DNA from 4 places in the Kocuria turfanensis genome. Region 2 is predicted to be linked to each of the others. Evidence: riboswitches for the same ligand, from Rfam matches in the RefSeq annotation. Region 2 holds a riboswitch; each other region holds the start of a gene.
What was found. Region 2 has a riboswitch for S-adenosylmethionine ahead of AYX06_RS07920 (LLM class flavin-dependent oxidoreductase). Riboswitches for the same ligand answer to the same signal wherever they lie in the genome.
Positions count from the first base shown of each region.

Region 1: linked by a shared signal. The riboswitch ahead of AYX06_RS01635 (O-acetylhomoserine aminocarboxypropyltransferase/cysteine synthase family protein) and the one ahead of AYX06_RS07920 (LLM class flavin-dependent oxidoreductase) in region 2 are both predicted to bind S-adenosylmethionine.
Region 3: linked by a shared signal. The riboswitch ahead of AYX06_RS16660 (MetQ/NlpA family ABC transporter substrate-binding protein) and the one ahead of AYX06_RS07920 (LLM class flavin-dependent oxidoreductase) in region 2 are both predicted to bind S-adenosylmethionine.
Region 4: linked by a shared signal. The riboswitch ahead of AYX06_RS13380 (O-acetylhomoserine aminocarboxypropyltransferase/cysteine synthase family protein) and the one ahead of AYX06_RS07920 (LLM class flavin-dependent oxidoreductase) in region 2 are both predicted to bind S-adenosylmethionine.

Region 1 is NZ_CP014480.1:366,376-370,783, reverse strand. Features, by position in the region: gene AYX06_RS01650 (methionine synthase) at 1-243, opposite strand, end outside; gene AYX06_RS01645 (DUF1852 domain-containing protein) at 240-1,259, opposite strand; partial or broken gene AYX06_RS01640 (PLP-dependent transferase) at 1,442-1,678, opposite strand; gene AYX06_RS01635 (O-acetylhomoserine aminocarboxypropyltransferase/cysteine synthase family protein) at 1,680-2,984, opposite strand; SAM riboswitch class I at 2,990-3,102, opposite strand; gene AYX06_RS01630 (biotin transporter BioY) at 3,624-4,220, opposite strand; gene AYX06_RS01625 (energy-coupling factor transporter transmembrane component T family protein) at 4,251-4,408, opposite strand, start outside.
Region 2 is NZ_CP014480.1:1,716,085-1,720,492, reverse strand. Features, by position in the region: gene AYX06_RS07935 (ABC transporter ATP-binding protein) at 26-865, opposite strand; SAM riboswitch class I at 871-974, opposite strand; gene AYX06_RS20730 (maleylpyruvate isomerase N-terminal domain-containing protein) at 1,079-1,759, shown strand; gene AYX06_RS07925 (CoA-binding protein) at 1,889-2,353, shown strand; SAM riboswitch class IV at 2,439-2,553, shown strand; gene AYX06_RS07920 (LLM class flavin-dependent oxidoreductase) at 2,630-4,048, shown strand; gene AYX06_RS07915 (DUF4383 domain-containing protein) at 4,196-4,408, shown strand, end outside.
Region 3 is NZ_CP014480.1:3,653,975-3,658,382, forward strand. Features, by position in the region: gene dxr (1-deoxy-D-xylulose-5-phosphate reductoisomerase) at 1-889, shown strand, start outside; gene AYX06_RS20610 (DUF4190 domain-containing protein) at 1,354-1,701, shown strand; SAM riboswitch class IV at 1,919-2,035, shown strand; gene AYX06_RS16660 (MetQ/NlpA family ABC transporter substrate-binding protein) at 2,135-3,022, shown strand; gene AYX06_RS16665 (methionine ABC transporter ATP-binding protein) at 3,019-4,098, shown strand; gene AYX06_RS16670 (methionine ABC transporter permease) at 4,155-4,408, shown strand, end outside.
Region 4 is NZ_CP014480.1:2,906,411-2,910,818, reverse strand. Features, by position in the region: gene AYX06_RS13390 (sulfurtransferase) at 1-49, opposite strand, end outside; gene AYX06_RS13385 (cystathionine gamma-synthase) at 73-1,263, opposite strand; gene AYX06_RS13380 (O-acetylhomoserine aminocarboxypropyltransferase/cysteine synthase family protein) at 1,272-2,600, opposite strand; SAM riboswitch class IV at 2,616-2,748, opposite strand; gene AYX06_RS13375 (Lrp/AsnC family transcriptional regulator) at 2,924-3,376, opposite strand; gene AYX06_RS13370 (thiamine pyrophosphate-dependent enzyme) at 3,618-4,408, shown strand, end outside.

The DNA.
Region 1 (4,408 bases), 1.3 Mb from region 2:
GTCGACGCCGCTGAGGTGTTCGATGAACGTGGTGACAAAGTGCTGACGGGTCTGTTCGCCGTCGCTGACGATGTCGATACCCGCCTGGCGCTGCTCGTCCACGGCCAGGCTCAGCGCATCCCGCTTGCCCTCGCGCAGTTCCTCGCCGTCCAGCTTCCAAGGGGACCACAGCGTCTCACCTTCCGCGAGCCAGGAGGGCTTGGGCAGGCTGCCGACGATGGTGGTGGGCAACAGGGTGTTCATCGGTGCTTCTCCGTCTCTCGTCCGCAGTGGGCCGCGGCCCACTGCTCCAGGAGGGTCTGGTGTGGCTTCACGAAGTGCTCCTCCGTGAACTTCCCCTGCATGAGGGCCAGCTGACTGCGCTCCTCGCGGTCGTAGGCGATCTGCGTCACCGAGTAGTCTCGACTCTCCAGGCTCGGCCGGTAGATCCGACCAGCCGCCGCATTGGCGTTGTAGATTTCCGGGCGATAGATCTTCTGGAACGCTTCCATCGTGCTGATGAGACCGATGAGTGCCAGGCTGGAATAGTCATTGAGGAGATCGCCCCGGAAGTAGAACGCCAGGGGTGCGACCGCGCCGCGGGGCATGAAGTAGCGGACCCGCAGTCCCATCTTCTCGAAGTATCGATCCGTCAAGGAGGATTCATCCTGCCGATACTCGACCCCGAGGATCGGATGGTGGTTCTCGAGCCGACGATACGTCTTGGTGCTCGAGACGCTGATGCAGATCACGGGCGGCTGGGGGAACCGCTCGCGGTAGGCCTCGGAGTCCAGGAAGTGCGTGAAGAGCTTCCCGTGCAATTCGCCGAAGTCATTGGGGATGCTGGACCGGGACGCCTTCGCGTGGTGTTCCGGCAGCACCACGCTGAAGTCGTAGTCCCGGAGGTAGGACGAGAAGTTGTTCCCCACGATCCCGTCGATGTGCACATTGGACAGCGTGTCGAGAATCTGCACGTCGAGGACCTCGATCAAAGGGAACACCGCGTCGTCGCCGTCGGCGGCGAAGTGCAGGTCCACGGAGACGATCTCGATCTCCACGGCATAGCGATCCCGGCTGGGATTGTCCCAGTGGGCCAGGTCGTTGAAGCGACTATTGATCATTGTCAGGGTGTTTCGGAGGTTCTGCCGACGGTTCTCGCCGCGGGCCAGGTTCGCGAAGTTCGTCGTGCCTCGGGAACTGGACGACGGGCAGTAGTCCTCATCGAAGCGGGTCGTGCTGATACCGAACGTGAAGTCGTTCGTCCTGGTGGTCTGATGCATCGATTCCTCACTGTGGACCGGGGGCCTGCCTCCCAGATCTGTACTCATCTCGAACGTCCTTCCCTGTTGCTCGTGAACTGCCCTCCCGAAGGTCGCCTCAGTCATGTTCCTGGCACCCCCGGCGCTGCCCGGACGACGTCAATCCTGGCCTCCGGGCTGCCGGTTCCCCGGGCCGCGCGGGCCGCAGCGGTGACGCGGCGCTGACCGGTCCGGGGCGGGTTGGACCCCCGGCTGTACTCGTGGCCGCCGTGCAGCACGTTGATGTCGTCCTGCACGAAGGTGCTGGTCTGGTAGATCGGCGGCACGACCGCCCCGGTCAGAGGGTCCGGTGCCTGGCCGGCGTGCACCGCTATCGTGTTGAAGCCCCGACGGGCCGTCGGCGCAGTGTCCGTCTGTGATGAGTCGTTCAGGAGGGTCATCTCAGCGCGCCTCCCCGGTCAGGGCCGAGGCCGGTACGGTGGCCAGCGCCCGGTCGAGGTCGGCGATCAGGTCCTCGGGACACTCCAGTCCGATGGACAGCCGGATCGTGGTCTCAGCGATGCCTGCGGCCCGGCGTTGGTTAGGGGTGAGCCGGCAGTGCGTCATGGTCGCCGGGTGGCTGACCAGGGAGCGCACGTCCCCGATGTTGGCCACGAGCTGGAACAGCTCCAGAGCGTCGATGAACGGGCCGATGGCCTCGGAGCCGGCGGCCAGGTCGAAGGAGAACACCGAGCCGGTGCCGTGCGGGAAGTCCCTCTCGGCGAGGGCGGCGCTGGGGTGTCCGGGGATCGCCGGGTGGTGGACGCGCCCGACGGTGGGGTGCCGGGCCAGGTGCTCGGCGACCGTTCGCGCGGTCTCCTCCTGCCGGGCGATGCGGACGCCGAGGGTCTCCAGGCCCTGGATGAACTGGGCGGCGCTGGCCGGGGCGAGGGAGGGGCCGAGGTCGTGCAGGAACTTGCTGCGCGCCAGCGCCAGGTAGGCGCCGCGGCCGTGCCGGTCGATGAGTGCCTGTCCGCCGTAGCGGGCCTTGGGCCGGGTCAGTTGGGGCCACCGCTCCGGGGCTGCGCCGTAGTCGAAGGTGCCGCCGTCCACGATCGCCCCGCCGAGGACGGCCCCGTGCCCGCCGATGAACTTCGTGGCGGAGTGCACCACCACGTCGGCACCATGTTCCAGTGGCCGGTACAGGACCGGCGTCGCCAAGGTGCTGTCCACCACGACCGGGACCCCGGAGGCGTGGGCGATGTCCGCCAGCGCCGGCAGGTCCGGCACGGTGGCCAGCGGGTTGGTGATCGACTCCAGGAAGAACGCGCGGGTGTCCGGCCGGATCGCCGCGCCCCAGGCCTGCGGGTCGGCCGGGTCGGCGAAAGTGACCTCGATGCCGAAGTCGGCGAAGGTGTCCGTCAGCAGGTCCACCGTCCCGCCGTAGAGCTGGCTGGAGGCGACCAAGTGCTTGCCGCCGTGGAGCAGGGTCAGCAGGGACAGCGCGACGGCGGCTTGTCCCGTGGCGGTGCCGATGGCCCCGATCCCGCCCTCCAGGGCCGCCAGTCGGTTCTCGAACACGGCGACCGTGGGGTTGCCCGTGCGGCTGTAGGTGAACCCGGGGGTCTCCAGCCGGAACATCGAGGCGGCCGTGGCGTGATCGGGGAAGCGGTAGGCCGCCGTCTGGTGGATGGGCACGGCCACCGGCCAGTAGGGGGCCTCGGGCTCGTAGCCGGCGTGGACCTGTTGGGTGGCGTGGTGATTCATTCGATCCTCCATCGGTCCTGGCGGTAGCACCGTGCCCGCCGGTCCCGGTGTCCCAGGGTCGGCTGACTGGTTGCTGCGGCGTCGTCGAGCCAGATCTCTCGGCCGCTCTGGATGGTGTGGTGCGCTCATCCCACTCGATGGACGGCTCTATAGTCCAACGGACGGTGGGGTCGGTTGTCACAAAACCACACGTCGGGACATATTCGGGCCGGGCGGTCGCGCTCGGCCGCTTCGGCCGACGTCGGGCCGGGTTTGTGACAGTTTGTGACGGCCGGCCGCCCGGCCCTCATCGTGGGCTCAGTGATGTCCCGGCGGAAGACCAGGGCGTCGTCGAGGGCGTTGTGCGCGGAAAAGATGACGCCCGCCTGGGGGTGGCGTCATCAATGGCGTGGTGAACGGCGTCAACCGGATCCCGGGAGCCGTGCACGGAGCCCTCGGATTCGTCCTCCGGCACCACAGGAGGGCTCTCCCCGGTCCCGCTCTTCGCCCGTGGCAACCCGCGGCGTATGACCAACCTCATCTGCATCGTCGTTCCCACGGGCAGTGTCCGGTAGCCGGCCATATGTAAAGTTGCGCATTGACCGCTTTGCAGGTGGTCGGGACTTTATTGCAGGTGCGGCGAGACGCGTGTGCCGGCCGTTAGCGAGAAGTGGTCTGCACGCCGCCGAGCAGACGGCGGTAGCTGCGGTGGACGTTGAGGGCCACGGCGGTGGCCACGACGGCCTTGAGCAGGTCGCCGGGGACGAACACGAGCGAGCCCAGCAAGGACGTGGACAGCGGCAGCCCGGCGACCACGGCCGTCCACGGCACCCCGAAGGCGTAGACCACGCCGATGCCGCCCACGACCGTGCTGAGCAGGACGGCGGCGAAACGGGCCGCGGGACGGGCCTGCCGCAGCGCCCAGTGCTGCACCAGGAAGCCGATGACCAGGGCGGCCGGGATCCAGCCGAGCACGTAGCCGCCGGTCGGCCCCAGGAACACCCCGAGCCCGCCCCGGCCGCCGGCCAGCAGCGGCAGCCCGGCGAGCACGAGGACCTCCAGCACGACCACGGAGAGCATGCCCCGGACCGGGCCGAGCAGCGCGCCGGCGAGCATCACGCCGAGGGTCTGCAGGGTGATGGGCACGGGGATGATGCCCACGGTGATCGGCGGCACCAGGCCCAGGGCGGCGATCAGGGCGGCGAAGACCGCCACGAGGACGGTGTTCTGGGTGGTCTGCGGGTTCTCGGCGGCCATGGGGATCCTTCGGGTGGGCGGGACGGGAGGTCAGTCGGACACGGGAGGAGCGGGGCGCGGGCCCGGCGGGGCGGAGTCGTAGCACCGGGCGTCGATCGCGGCGGAGATCTCCTGGGCGGACTCCAGGGTGCGCACCAGCAGGGGCACCAGCACGGCGACCGGGCGGTGGTGCAGGCCGCGGGCGAACT
Region 2 (4,408 bases):
CCGCGCTCCGGGGAGCGGGGCGGGATCAGCGGGTCGCGGGGTGGTGGGCGTCGACGCCCAGGTGGCCGAGCAGCTGGACCCGCAGCTCGGCGAGGACCTCGGAGGCCCGGTCCCGGGGGCGGTCGCCGGGCACGAGGAGCACTGTGCTGATCGACGCGGGGGCGGTGGGGCCGGTGCGGCCCAGGACCACGATCCGGTCGGCCAGCTGCAGCGCCTCGTCGACGTCGTGGGTCACCAGCAGGACGGTGGTCGGCTGCGCGGCGTGGACGGTGAGCAGGAGGTCCTGCATCCGCAGCCGGGTCAGGGCGTCGAGCGCGCCGAAGGGCTCGTCGAGCAGCAGCACGCCGGGGTTGCGGGCCAGCGCCCGGGCCAGCGCCGCGCGCTGGGCCATGCCGCCCGAGATCGCCCGGGGGCGGTGGTGGGCGTGGGCGGTCAGCCCGACCAGGCGCAGCAGGTCGTCGATCACGGCGTCGGCCTCGGCCCGGCCCACCCCGGAAGGCAGCCCCAGGCGGACGTTCTCGCGCACGGAGCGCCACGGCAGCAGCCGCGGCTCCTGGAAGGCCACGGCGCAGCGCGGGTCGATGCCGGAGACCGGGGTGCCGTCGATGAGCACCCGGCCCGCCGAGGCGGTGTCCAGGCCGGCGGCGGCCCGCAGCAGCGTGGACTTGCCGCAGCCCGAGGGCCCCAGGATGGCCAGGACCTCGCCCGGCCGGGCGGTGATGTCGACGTCGTGCAGGACGTGGTGGCTGTGCCCGCCGGACGGGAAGGCCTTGCCGACGTGCTCGAACGCCACCGAGTAGGCGCGCTTCGTGGTGGCCGGTGCGGTGGCGGTGGACGGTGCAGAGCCCAGCAGAGACGTGCCCATGATCAACTCCATCGGTCCTGGCATTAGCACCTCGCACGGGGATCGGACGGATCCGTGCCGGTTGCTGCGACGTCGACGAGCCAGGTCTCTCAGCCGCTCCGGATGGTTACCGCCCCATTGAACGTGCTCCGCGGGCCGCCTGGCAAATCGCTCCGCGGGCCGTCATGGTCGAAAACGGTGGCACGCCGCGCCCTCGTGCCGCACCATGGACCCATGACGAGCCGGAACACCTCCACCCGGGCGGACCTGGTCCGGGACGCCTGCACGGCGTTCGCGGCGGTCCTCGACGGGCTCGGTGACGACGACTCCTGGGCACCCACCGGCTGTCGCGGCTGGTCGGTGCGGGACCTCGCCCACCACTGCGCCGCGGACGCGGTGCGCGGGCTGGTCGCCCTGCACACGCCCACCACGGCCCGCCCGGACCGGGACGCCGCCACCTACTGGGCGGACCGGGGCGCGGATCCCGCGGCCGCCGCCGAGGACCGGCGCCGCACCCGGGCGGCGGCCAGCCTGTACCCGGACTGGGAGGAGCTGCGGGGGCACTACCGGGAGTCCGCGCGGGCGCTCGTGCACGCGGCGGAGCGCTGCCGGCCCGGCGGGACGGTCCGCACCCAGGGCCACGTGCTCCGGGTGGACGATCTCCTGAGCACCCTGGCGGTGGAGGCCACGGTGCACCACCTGGACCTCATCGAGCACCTGGAGGGCTGCCCGGGGCCGGCGGTGGACGGGCTCGCCGAGGTCCGCCGGGTCCTCACCGACCTGTGGGAGCGGGAGCCGCCCGAGCACTGGAGCGACGAGCACTTCGCCCGGGTGGGCACCGGCCGCGCGGCCCTGCCCGCCCAGGACCGGGTGCAACTGGGCCCGGAAGCCGACCTCCTCCCCCTCTTCTCCTGACCCCTCCGCCCGTCCTCCGCCGAGGTCGCACGTTCCGGCGACCCGCGATCGGTGGCCGGGACGTGCAACCTCGGGACACGGTGGGGCGCGCTCGGGACGTGAGCGGCGGGTTCGTGCCAGGGTGGGCACATGAGCCGCAACGATCCCGCCGCGATCGACCGCCTGATGACACAGCCCGGACGGTGGGCCGTGGTGGGGCTGACCGGGAACACGGCCCGGCCCGCGCACTCGGTCGCGAAGCGCATCCGGGACGACCTCGGCATGACGATCGTGCCGGTCAGCCCGAAGGGCGAGGTGGTGCACGGGGAGCCTGGCTACCGCACGCTCGCCGAGGTCCCGGGGCGGATCGACGTGGTGGACTGCTTCGTCAACTCCCGCCGCGTCGGAGCGGTCGTGGACCAGGCCATCGCCGCCGGCGCGGGCGCCGTGTGGCTGCAGCTGGGCGTCGTGGACCACGAGGCCGCGGCCCGCGCCGCCGCTGCCGGGCTCGACGTGGTGATGGACACGTGCCCGCTGATCGAGCTCGGGGCGCGGCTGCGGCAGGGCTGGACGCTGGACCCGCGGCGCACCCCGCCGCTCGCGCCGCGGGCCTGAGCTCCTCCCACGATCCTGCCGCGCACCGGGAGCACGAGGGGTTGCCCCGCGTGCGGGGGGAGCCGCTAAGCTGGTCCGCGACGACGATGACGAGTCCCGACGCGAAGCTCTGGCTGGTCGGGCGGCAACCCTCTCCCGTAGCGGGGTGCCCCAGATGAACATCGGGCCGCGGTGCACACGCGCCGTGGCAAGTACGGCGCCCACGAGTGCGTCGGACCCGCGAGCAGGTCTTCACGACGCACGGGCGCGGGTCGGTGATCGACCCTGGAGGTCCCTGTGAGCAAGCGCATCGCCCTGAACGCCTTCGACATGACCTGCGTGGGGCACCAGGCCCCGGGCCTGTGGAAGCACCCGCGCTCCCGCGCCGACGAGTACAACACCCTCGAGTACTGGACGGACGTCGCCCAGGTCCTGGAGAAGGGCCTGTTCGACGCGATGTTCCTCGCCGACGTGGTCGGCTACTACGACGTCTACCAGAACTCCGCGGCGCCGGTGATCAAGGACGCCACCCAGATCCCGGTCAACGACCCGTTCATGCAGATCTCCGCGATGGCGGCCGTGACGAAGCACCTCGGCTTCGGGGTGACCAGCGCGATCACCTACGAGCAGCCGTACCCGCTGGCGCGGAAGTTCGCGACCCTCGACCACCTGACCAAGGGCCGGATCGGCTTCAACGTGGTGACGTCCTACCTGAAGTCCGCGGCCGAGAACCACGGGCTGACGGAGCAGATCTCCCACGACGAGCGGTACGAGATCGCCGAGGAGTTCATGGAGGTCTGCTACAAGCTGTGGGAGGGGTCCTGGGAGGACGGCGCGGTCAAGCGCGACCGCAAGAACGGGATCTTCGCCGACCCGTCCCTCGTGCACCCCATCCAGCACCACGGCAAGTACTTCGACGTGCCGGGCATCGGGCTGACCGAGCCGTCCCCGCAGCGCACCCCGCTGATCTTCCAGGCCGGTGCCTCCTCGCGCGGCCGCGCGTTCGCCGGGCGGCACGCGGAGGCGGTGTTCGTGGGCGGCATCCGCCCGGACCTCACCCGCGTGGTCACCGACAAGCTGCGCGACGAGGCCGAGGCCCAGGGCCGGGGGCGGGACGACCTCAAGATCTTCGCCATGCTGCACGTGATCGTCGACGAGACCGACGCGAAGGCCGAGCAGAAGCGCCGCGACTACGAGCAGTACGCCGACGCCGACGGCGCCCTGGGTCTCGTGGGCGGCTGGTCCGGGGTGGACCTGGGCCGCTACGACGAGAACGACGTGCTGGAGTACATCAAGACCGACTCCATCCAGTCCTTCCTCACCCCGTTCACCACCGCGGACCCGAAGAAGAAGTGGACCGTCAAGGAGGTCGCCAAGCACATCTCGATGGGCGGGATGGGCGTACCGATCGTCGGGTCCCCGCAGACGGTGGCCGACGAGCTGGAGCGGTGGATCGACGAGGGCGGCCTGGACGGCATCAACCTCGCCTACCACGTCTCCCCGGGCTCGTTCGAGGACTTCGTGGAGTGGGTCGTGCCGGAGCTGCAGAAGCGCGGCCGCTACCGCACCGCCTACGAGGGCACCACGCTGCGCGAGAACGTCTACGGCGCCGGGCAGACCAAGGTGCTCGACACCCACCCGGCCGCGCGGTACCGCGGCGCCTACGCCGGCAAGCCGTCCGCCGCGGACACCCCCGCCCGCGACCTGGTGTCCTGACCCGTTCGTGACTGCGTTGTCCCGCGGCATTTGACGTCGCGCGGCAGCGCAGTACGCTGGTGGTACCAAGCATGCTTTCCATGAACGTCCGCCCCTCCGGGATCCGTACCCGGATCACCGCAGACACCAAGGAAGCGAGGCACCACCATGACCACCCCCGCCGCCCGGCCGGAGCACCGCACCAGCCGCCGCTCGCCCGTCCAGATCGCCGCCCTGCTGTACGGAGCGGTCTTCCTGCTCGTGGGCGTGGCAGGCTTCATCCCCGGACTCACCACGAACTACGACCAGCTCATGGTCGCCGGCCACCAGTCCGAGGCGATGCTCCTGGGCATCTTCCAGGTCTCCTGGCTGCACAACATC
Region 3 (4,408 bases), 1.8 Mb from region 2:
CGAGGCCGACCTCGTGCTCAACGGGATCACCGGCTCGATCGGCCTCGCCCCCACCCTGGCGGCCCTGCGGGCCGGGCACCGGCTGGCGCTGGCCAACAAGGAGTCGCTGATCGCCGGGGGAGCGCTGGTGAAGGAGGCGGCCGCGGCCTCGGGCCACCCGGACGCGCTGATCCCGGTGGACTCCGAGCACTCCGCCCTGGCGCAGGCGCTGCGCGGCGGGAGCGCCGCCGAGGTGGACCGGCTCGTCCTGACCGCCTCGGGCGGGCCGTTCCGCGGTCGCACCCGGGCGGAGCTGGAGGCGGTCACCCCGCGCGAGGCGCTGCGCCATCCCACCTGGGACATGGGCGTGATGGTCACCACCAACTCGGCCTCCATGGTGAACAAGGCCCTGGAGGTGCTGGAGGCGCATCTGCTCTTCGACGTTCCCCTTGAGCGCATCGACGTGGTCGTCCACCCGCAGTCGGTGGTGCACTCCATGGTCCAGTTCGTGGACGGGTCGACGCTGGCCCAGGCCTCGCCGCCGGACATGCGCCTGCCCATCGCCCTCGGCCTCGCCTGGCCGCACCGGGTGCCCGGTGCCGCCGCCGCGTGCGACTGGACCCGCGCGACCGAGTGGACCTTCGAGCCGCTGGACCGGGACGCGTTCCCCGCCGTCGAGCTCATCAAGGCCGCGGGGGAGCGCGGGGGCACCCATCCGGCGGTGTTCAACGCCGCCAACGAGGAGGCGGTGCACGCCTTCCACGACGGGAGGATCCGGTTCCCGGCGATCGTGGACACGGTGGAGGCGGTGCTGGGCGAGCATGAGGACGGCGGCGGCCTGGACCTCGGCGCTGTCCTGGAGGCCGAGCGCTGGGCGCGGCGGCGGGCCCAGGAGGTCCTTGCCCGCTGAGCGTTTCGAGAGATTTCTGTGGACATACAGCATGGTTTCCCGTTTGAGGTTAGCGGAGGAGTAACGCTGTGAGACAAGCCCGGAGGCGGTACCGCCTCCCGGGTGCAGAAACGGGGCATGGAACCATGCTGACATGGCGCTTTCCGGGGGGTCTACGCAGCATGTTCCGTTTGCGCCGTGGCGCGCGGTGGACGTGTATGACCATGAGGTAAAGTAGGAATGACATCAAGACGGCCGTTCGGACCCCAGCGGGTGGTCGTCATCGTTGGGGTGATAAACGAAGTGGAAATCTCATACTCAAGAATCCCACGCGCCAGTTTGTTTTCGTGTGGCTTGGCTTGCCGTGGCGATTGCTAGGTGTCCGGGATGACTCAGTTAATTCGAATGAACGGCACCCTAGGTGTCGGATCGGCCCGTCAATTTTATTAGCTCCAGTACTACTCACTGACAGAGGTAGGCATCCTATGGATCACCAGCAGGCAGGGCATGCGCGAGATGACGTCCCGCAGGCGCAGCCTCAGTACTCGCAAAATCCCTATATGCATCAGCAATACGTGCAGTATCCCGGATATTCGCCCCTTCCCCACCCAATGGCCATGCAGGGTATGAGCCACAAGAGCAATGCCGTTGTCCTGGGGGTGATTGGCCTATTCGTTCTCGGAATAGTCCTCGGACCCCTTGCCATCTCGCAGGCCAGCAAAGCTCAGTCGATGGGCGTCCCCGCGACAGCGGGGAAAGTTCTCGGCTGGATCGACCTAGCCTTCGGTCTTTTGGGGTTGCTGTGGTTTCTTGCTGTTATTGGCCTTTATTAATCAGTTCCTGGCCATCTATCCCAAATATCATATGCAAAGTTTGACGTCGCAGTAGCTTGCTAATCCAGACTAATCACCAACGCATAAGAAATTTCGCTGTGAACATAGACTGGTAAGTGATGCGCGGTCCGACACGCCGCATTGAGCATTTTCCATTTGTTGACCGGCCAGAAGTGGACCGGATGTGGCCCCGGCGCACGTGCTAGTCTGTCGGGCGGATGACGAGTCCCAGCGCGCAGCCCTGGCTTGCTGGGCGGCAACCCTCTCCCGTAGTGGGGTGCCCCAGGTGAACCATCCGGCACCGGCCATCGTGGGCCGGCGGCAAGTACGGTTCGACCGCGGACGCGCCTCCGGCGCGCCCTCGACCGTGGCCGTCGGCCCTGGTGGGACTGGTGGAGATCCCCGACCTCCTGGACCCACGGAAAGGCACGACATGCGATCGCAGCGCCTCACCTTCCTCGCCCTGGCCACCACCCTCGGCCTCACCCTCACCGCCTGCGGCGGCTCCGACCAGGCCGGCGAGGGCGCCCTGGCCGACGGCAAGGTCAGCATCGGCGTCGTCGGCTCGCACCCGACCCACGACGCCCTCAAGCAGCTGGCCGAGGAGCAGGGCATCACCGTCGAGTACGTCGACTTCTCCGACTACAACCAGCCCAACCCGGCCACCGAGTCCGGCGACGTGGACATGACCTGGTTCCAGCACGTCCCCTTCCTCGCCGACTACAACAACTCCGCCGGGGGCTCCATCACCCCGATCGGCTCGACGTCGATCTACCCGCTGGGCCTGTACTCCAACGAGTACGACTCCGTGGACCAGTTCCAGAAGGGCGACGAGATCGCCGTCCCCAACGACGCCGTGAACCTCTCCCGGGCCCTGCTCGTGCTCGAGTCGGCCGGTCTCGTGGAGCTGAAGAGCGACACCCTCATCCCCACCGAGCTCGACGTCGACACCGAGGCCTCCACGGTCCGGGTCACCCCCGTGTCGGCCGAGCAGACGGTGCTCTCCATGGACTCGGTGGCCGGTTCGGTCATCAACAACGACTTCCTCGCCCGCGCGGACATCGACCCGAAGTCCGCCCTGGCCCAGGACGACCCCGAGGCGGAGGGCTCCCGCGCCTACGTCAACCTCTTCACCACCACCGAGGAGCTCGCCGACGACGAGACCCTCCGGCAGGTCGCGGACCTCTACCACGAGCAGACCGTGATCGACGCCGAGATGGAGGAGACCAAGGACACGGCCGTGCCGCTGCAGCTGGAGCCGGAGGAGCTGCAGGAGCTGGCCGCGCGCTACCAGCAGGAGCTGAAGGACCAGGGACAGTGAGCGCTGCGGTCCCCTCCGGGCCGGTCGCACGCGGGCGCCCGGACGAGGTGCTCGTCGCCTTCCGCAACGTCTCGAAGTCCTTCCGCACCGGCTCCGGCCGGGCCGCGCGCGAGGTGCTGGCCGTCGACGACGTCAGCCTCGACGTCCACCGCGGCGAGATCTTCGGCGTGATCGGCTACTCCGGGGCGGGCAAGTCCACCCTGGTGCGCCTGATCAACGGGCTCGAGCCCGTCTCCTCGGGGTCCCTGACCGTGGAGGGCTTCGAGGTGGCCGGCCGCAAGGAGACCGAGCTGGCGCCCGTCCGGCAGGAGATCGGGATGATCTTCCAGCAGTTCAACCTGTTCACGTCCCGGACCGTGGCCGGCAACGTCGAGTACCCGCTCAAGCGGGCCGGCTGGCCGAAGGAGAAGCGGCGGGCGCGGGTCGCCGAGCTGCTGGAGTTCGTGGGCCTGTCCGCGCGCGCCGGCAACTACCCGGAGCAGCTCTCCGGCGGGCAGAAGCAGCGCGTGGGCATCGCCCGGGCGCTGGCGACCAGCCCGAAGCTGCTCCTGGCCGACGAGTCGACCAGCGCCCTCGACCCGGAGACCACCCAGGAGGTGCTGCAGGTGCTGCAGCGGGTCAACCGCGAACTGGGCATCACGATCGTGATCATCACCCACGAGATGGACGTGGTCCGGGCGATCGCCGACCGCGTCGCCGTGATGCAGGACGGCAAGGTCGTGGAGCACGGCTCCACCGTGGACATCTTCGCCCGGCCCCGCACCGAGACCGCACGCCGCTTCGTCTCCTCCGTCCTGCACTCGGTGCCGGACGAGCGCGAGGTCGAGCGGCTGCGCCGGGCCCACCGCGGGCGCCTGGTGATCGTGGACGTCGGCGACGGCGTGGACATCGGCGGCGTGCTCTCCGACGGCGCCGCCCGCGGGGTCCGCTTCACCATCGCCTACGGCGGGATCAGCGTGCTCCAGGAGCAGTCCTTCGGGTCCCTCACCTTCGAGCTGACCGGCGAGGACGCGGCCGTGCAGGCCGTGGTCGACGAGCTGTCCCGCATCACGACCCTGAGAGAGGTGGCCGCGTGAACGACTGGTCCGTCCTGGGCCCCGAGCTGCTCTCCGCGCTCGGGGAGACCCTGTACATGGTGTCCGTCACCCTCGTCCTCGCCGGCTTCCTCGGGATGCTCGTGGGCGTGGGGCTCTACGTGACCCGCCGGGGCAACATCCTGGAGAACCGGGCGGTGCACGAGGGGCTCAACCTCGTCGTGAACTTCGTCCGGCCGATCCCCTTCATCATCCTCCTGGCGGCGCTCGGGCCGCTGACGCAGCAGGTCGTCGGGACCCGCCTGGGCCCCAACGCGGCGATCTTCGCGATGACCATCGGGGCGATGTTCGC
Region 4 (4,408 bases), 1.2 Mb from region 2:
GCCCGGGCAGCTCGAGGAACGTCTCGGAGTGCGGGGTGCCGGTGCTCATGCGGGTCAGGGTAGCGCCTCCGCCTACGAGGTCGCGCCCGCGAGCGCCCGCTCGAGGTCCTCCAGCTGGTCCTCGACGTCCTCGATCCCCACCGACAGCCGCACGAGGTCGGTGGGCACCGCCAGCGGGGTGCCCCGGACCGAGGCGTGCGTCATCTCCGAGGGATAGCAGATCAGGGACTCGACCCCGCCCAGGCTCACGGACAGGGAGTACAGCCGCGTGCCCTCGGCCACGGCGCGGGCCGCGGCCTCTCCCCCGGCGAGGCGGAAGGAGACCATGCCGCCGGACCCGCGCATCTGCGTCGCGGCGAGCGCGTGGCCGGGGTGCCCGGGCAGCCCGGGGTAGAGCACCCCGGACACCTCCGGGCGCTCCAGCAGCCACTCGGCGATCCGCTGGGCGTTCTCCTGGTGGCGCTCCATGCGCAGGCTCAGGGTCTTGAGCCCGCGGGCGGCCAGGTAGCTGTCCTGGGGCCCGGCCACGGCGCCGGCGGCGAACTGCTGGAAGCCGACCGTCTCGGCGAGCGGGGCGCCGCGCCAGGCGGCGGCTCCGACGACCACGGCCCCGCCGAGGACGTCGGAGTGCCCGCCGATGTACTTGGTGGTGGAGTGCACCACGGCGTGGGCGCCCAGCAGCAGCGGGTTCTGCAGGTACGGGGAGGCGAAGGTGTTGTCCACCACGAGCAGCGCCCCCGCCTCCCGGGCCAGCTCCGCCCAGGCCGCAACGTCGGCGATGCCCAGCAGCGGGTTGGAGGGCGTCTCCAGCCACAGGACCGTGGTGTCCCCGGGGCGGATCGCGGCGCGGACGGCGTCGAGGTCGGTGATCTCCACGGGGGTGTGGCCGATCCCCCACGGGGCGAGCACCCGGGTGATCAGCCGGTTGGTGCCGCCGTAGCCGTCGGCGCCGAGCACCACGTGCTCGCCCGGGCGCAGCACCGCCCGCAGCAGCGCGTCCTCGGCGGCGATCCCGGAGGCGAAGGCGAACGCGCGCTCGCCGTGCTCCAGGGCCGCGAGCTGCTCCTCGAAGCCGTTGCGGGTGGGGTTGGAGCCGCGGCTGTACTCGTGGCCGGCGCGCAGGACGTTGATCCCGTCCTGGGCGAAGGTGGAGGTCTGGTAGACCGGCGGGATGACGGCCCCGGTCAGCGGGTCGGGCTGCTGGCCGGCGTGGACGGCGGTGGTGGTGAACCCGCGCCGGCGGGTGGTGACGGTCTGGCTCATGGTGGGGCTCACTTCCGGAGGGTCGAAACGGTCTCGAGCACGGTGTCGAGGGCCTGGCCGAGGTCGGCCACGAGGTCCTGGGGGGCCTCGAGGCCGATCGAGAGCCGGACGGTGGTCTCGGCGATCCCGCCGGCCCGGCGCTGCTCGGGCGTGAGCCGGCAGTGGGTCATCGCGGCCGGGTGGGCCACGAGGCTGCGGGTGTCGCCGATGTTGGCGACCAGCTTGAACAGCCGCAGCCCGTCGATGAAGGGCCCCACGGCGGCGTCCGGGGCGGCGAGGTCGAAGGAGAACACGGAGCCGGTGCCGCGGGGGAAGTCCCGGGCCGCGATCCCGGCCCCGGGGTCCCCCGGCAGCCCGGGGTGGTGCACGCGCGCGACGGCGGGGTGGCCGGCGAGGAACTCGGCCACGGTCAGCGCCGAGGCCGTGTGCCGGGCCACCCGCAGGTCCAGGGTCTCGGTGCCCTGCAGGATCTGGCTGGCGTTGAACGGGGACAGCGTGGTGCCGAGGTCGTGCACGTACTTGGCCCGGACCAGGTGCAGGTAGGGGCTGGCGCCGGCGCACTTGTCGAGCAGGCTCTGCCCGCCCCAGCGGGCGCGGGCGCGGGTGAACTGCGGCCACCTCGCGGGCTGGGCGGACCAGTCGAAGGTCCCGCCGTCCACGACCGCCCCGGCCAGGGCGTTGCCGTGGCCGCCGAGGAACTTGGTGGCCGAGTGCACCACGATGTCCGCGCCCTTCTCCAGCGGCCGGTACAGCGCCGGGGAGGCGAGGGTGTTGTCGACGACGACGGGCACCCGGGCCGCCCGGGCGACGTCGGCGATCCCGGGCAGGTCCGGCAGCGTGGCCAGCGGGTTGCCGATGGACTCGAGCAGGAAGGCGCGGGTGTCGGGGCGCACGGCCGCGGCCCAGGCGCCGGGGACGGTGGGGTCCACGAAGTCGACCTCGACGCCGTGGTCGGCCAGCGAGTCGGTGAGCAGGTCCACGGTCCCGCCGTAGAGCTTCTCGGAGGCAACCAGGTGCTTGTCCTCCCCCTGGCCGAGCAGGGCCAGCAGCGCCACGGCCACCGCGGACTGCCCGGAGCCGGTGGCCACGGCGCCCACCCCGCCCTCGAGGTCGCTGATCCGCTGCTCCAGCACGGCCACCGTGGGGTTGCCGGTGCGGGTGTAGGTGAAGCCCGCGCGGGTCTGGGCGAACATCTGCCGGGCGGCCTCGTAGTCCGGGAACTCGAAGGCGGCGCTCTGGTAGATCGGCACCGTGAGGGTGCGCTGCCCGGGGTCGTGGTCGGCGCCGGCGTGGATCTGCCGGGTCGAGAGGTCGTGATCGGTCACGGGGAGGGACATGGCGCGGCTCCTGTGCACTTGCTCTTACCCGCACCGGTCACCCGCTGCGCGGCAACGGGGATGCAGGCCGCTTCCTCATCCGAACCACCCGGTGAGCATGGGGTTGGTGCGCGACCCAGTCGGAGCTTGACAGTCGCGTCTCGTGAAGCTGGGACCACACTATGCGCGGGGCGGGCCGGCGCCGTTCCGCGACCGAACATGACGTCCGTGACGGATCGTGACGCCGCTCGTGACGCCGTTCGTGACGCCGCTCGTGACGCCGTTCGTGACGCCCCTGCGACATCCCTCCCCGGGACGTCCGGGGCACCCGGCGCCCGGGCCGGTCACGCCCGGGTGTCGATGTCCTCGAAGATCAGGAACGTCTGGGTGTCCACCACGCCGGGCAGCTGCTGGATGTGCTCGAAGATCACCTGCCGCAGGTGCACCGTGTCCACGGCGCGCACCAGCAGCATGACGTCGAAGTTCCCGCCGACCAGGGCGATGTGGTGCACGGCCGGGATCGCCTGCAGCTGCCCGCACAGCTCCCGCCAGGTGTTCTGCTGGAGCTTCAGCGTCACGTAGGCCGAGGCCTGCAGCCCGGCGCGCACCGGGTCGATCACGGTGCTGAAGCGCAGGATCACCCCCTCGTCGCGCAGCCGGTTGATGCGGGCGTAGGCGTGGGCGCGGGAGACGTGCACGGCCGCGGCGATCGCGGTCACCGACTGCCGGGCGTCCCGGGAGAGCTCGGCGAGGATCTTCCGGTCGGTCTCGTCCAGCGGGACGGGGGTCGAGGGCACGGCGGGACTCCTTCGGGGCGGGACGGAAGGGCGGGAAACGGTGTCGGACGAATGCGTGTGTCCCACGCCACAGTAAAACATTTCGTCCACGGAGACGGCACCGATGCCCGCAGGATTCTGGACTTTCCCGCGGACCTGGATACGAACCATCCGTTCTTCTCATACTGGGCGGACAGAACTTCAGCGGCCTTCCTGCCTCCCCGCGTCCGCGCCCGGACCGGGGACCGACCGAGGGGACACCATGAGCCAGACCGTCGAGACCCCCGAGGACCCGATCCTCCGGGCCTCCCAGACCTTCGGCATCACACCGGAGCAGTACATGCTCCCGGCCCGCGGCGAGATCCGGATGGTGGACCCCACCGGCCGCCTGCTGCCGGCCGAGGAGCAGGGCACCGAGCCCGGCCACGAGTACCCGCTGCCCGCGGGGGACGTGCTGCTGGGCGCCTACGAGAAGCTGGTGGTCGGCCGCCGGGTCAACGACCAGAACTCCGCGCTGGTGCGCCAGGGCCGGATGGCCGTCTACCCCTCCAGCCACGGGCAGGAGGCCTGCCAGGTGGCCGCGGCCCTGTGCCTGAAGGAGGGCGACTGGCTGTTCCCCACCTACCGGGACACCGTGGCCGTGATGACCAAGGGCGTGCGGCCCCTGGACGTGATGTCGATCTTCCGCGGCGAGTGGCACGGCGGCTACGACCCCCACGAGCACCACGTCGGCATCCAGTCGACCCCGCTGACCACCCAGCTGCTGCACGCGGTGGGCGTGGCCCACGCCGCGAAGCTGCGCGGTGAGGACACCGTGGTCCTGGCCATGTGCGGCGACGGCGCCACGAGCGAGGGCGACTTCCACGAGGCCCTGAACTTCGCCGCCGTGTTCAAGCTGCCGGTCGTGTTCTTCGTGCAGAACAACGGCTACGCGATCTCCGTGCCCCTGTCCCAGCAGTCGGCCGCCCCCAGCCTCGCCCACAAGGCGGTCGGCTACGGCATGGCCGGGGAGCGGGTGGACGGCAACGACCTGGTTGCCCTGCTCGCCACGCT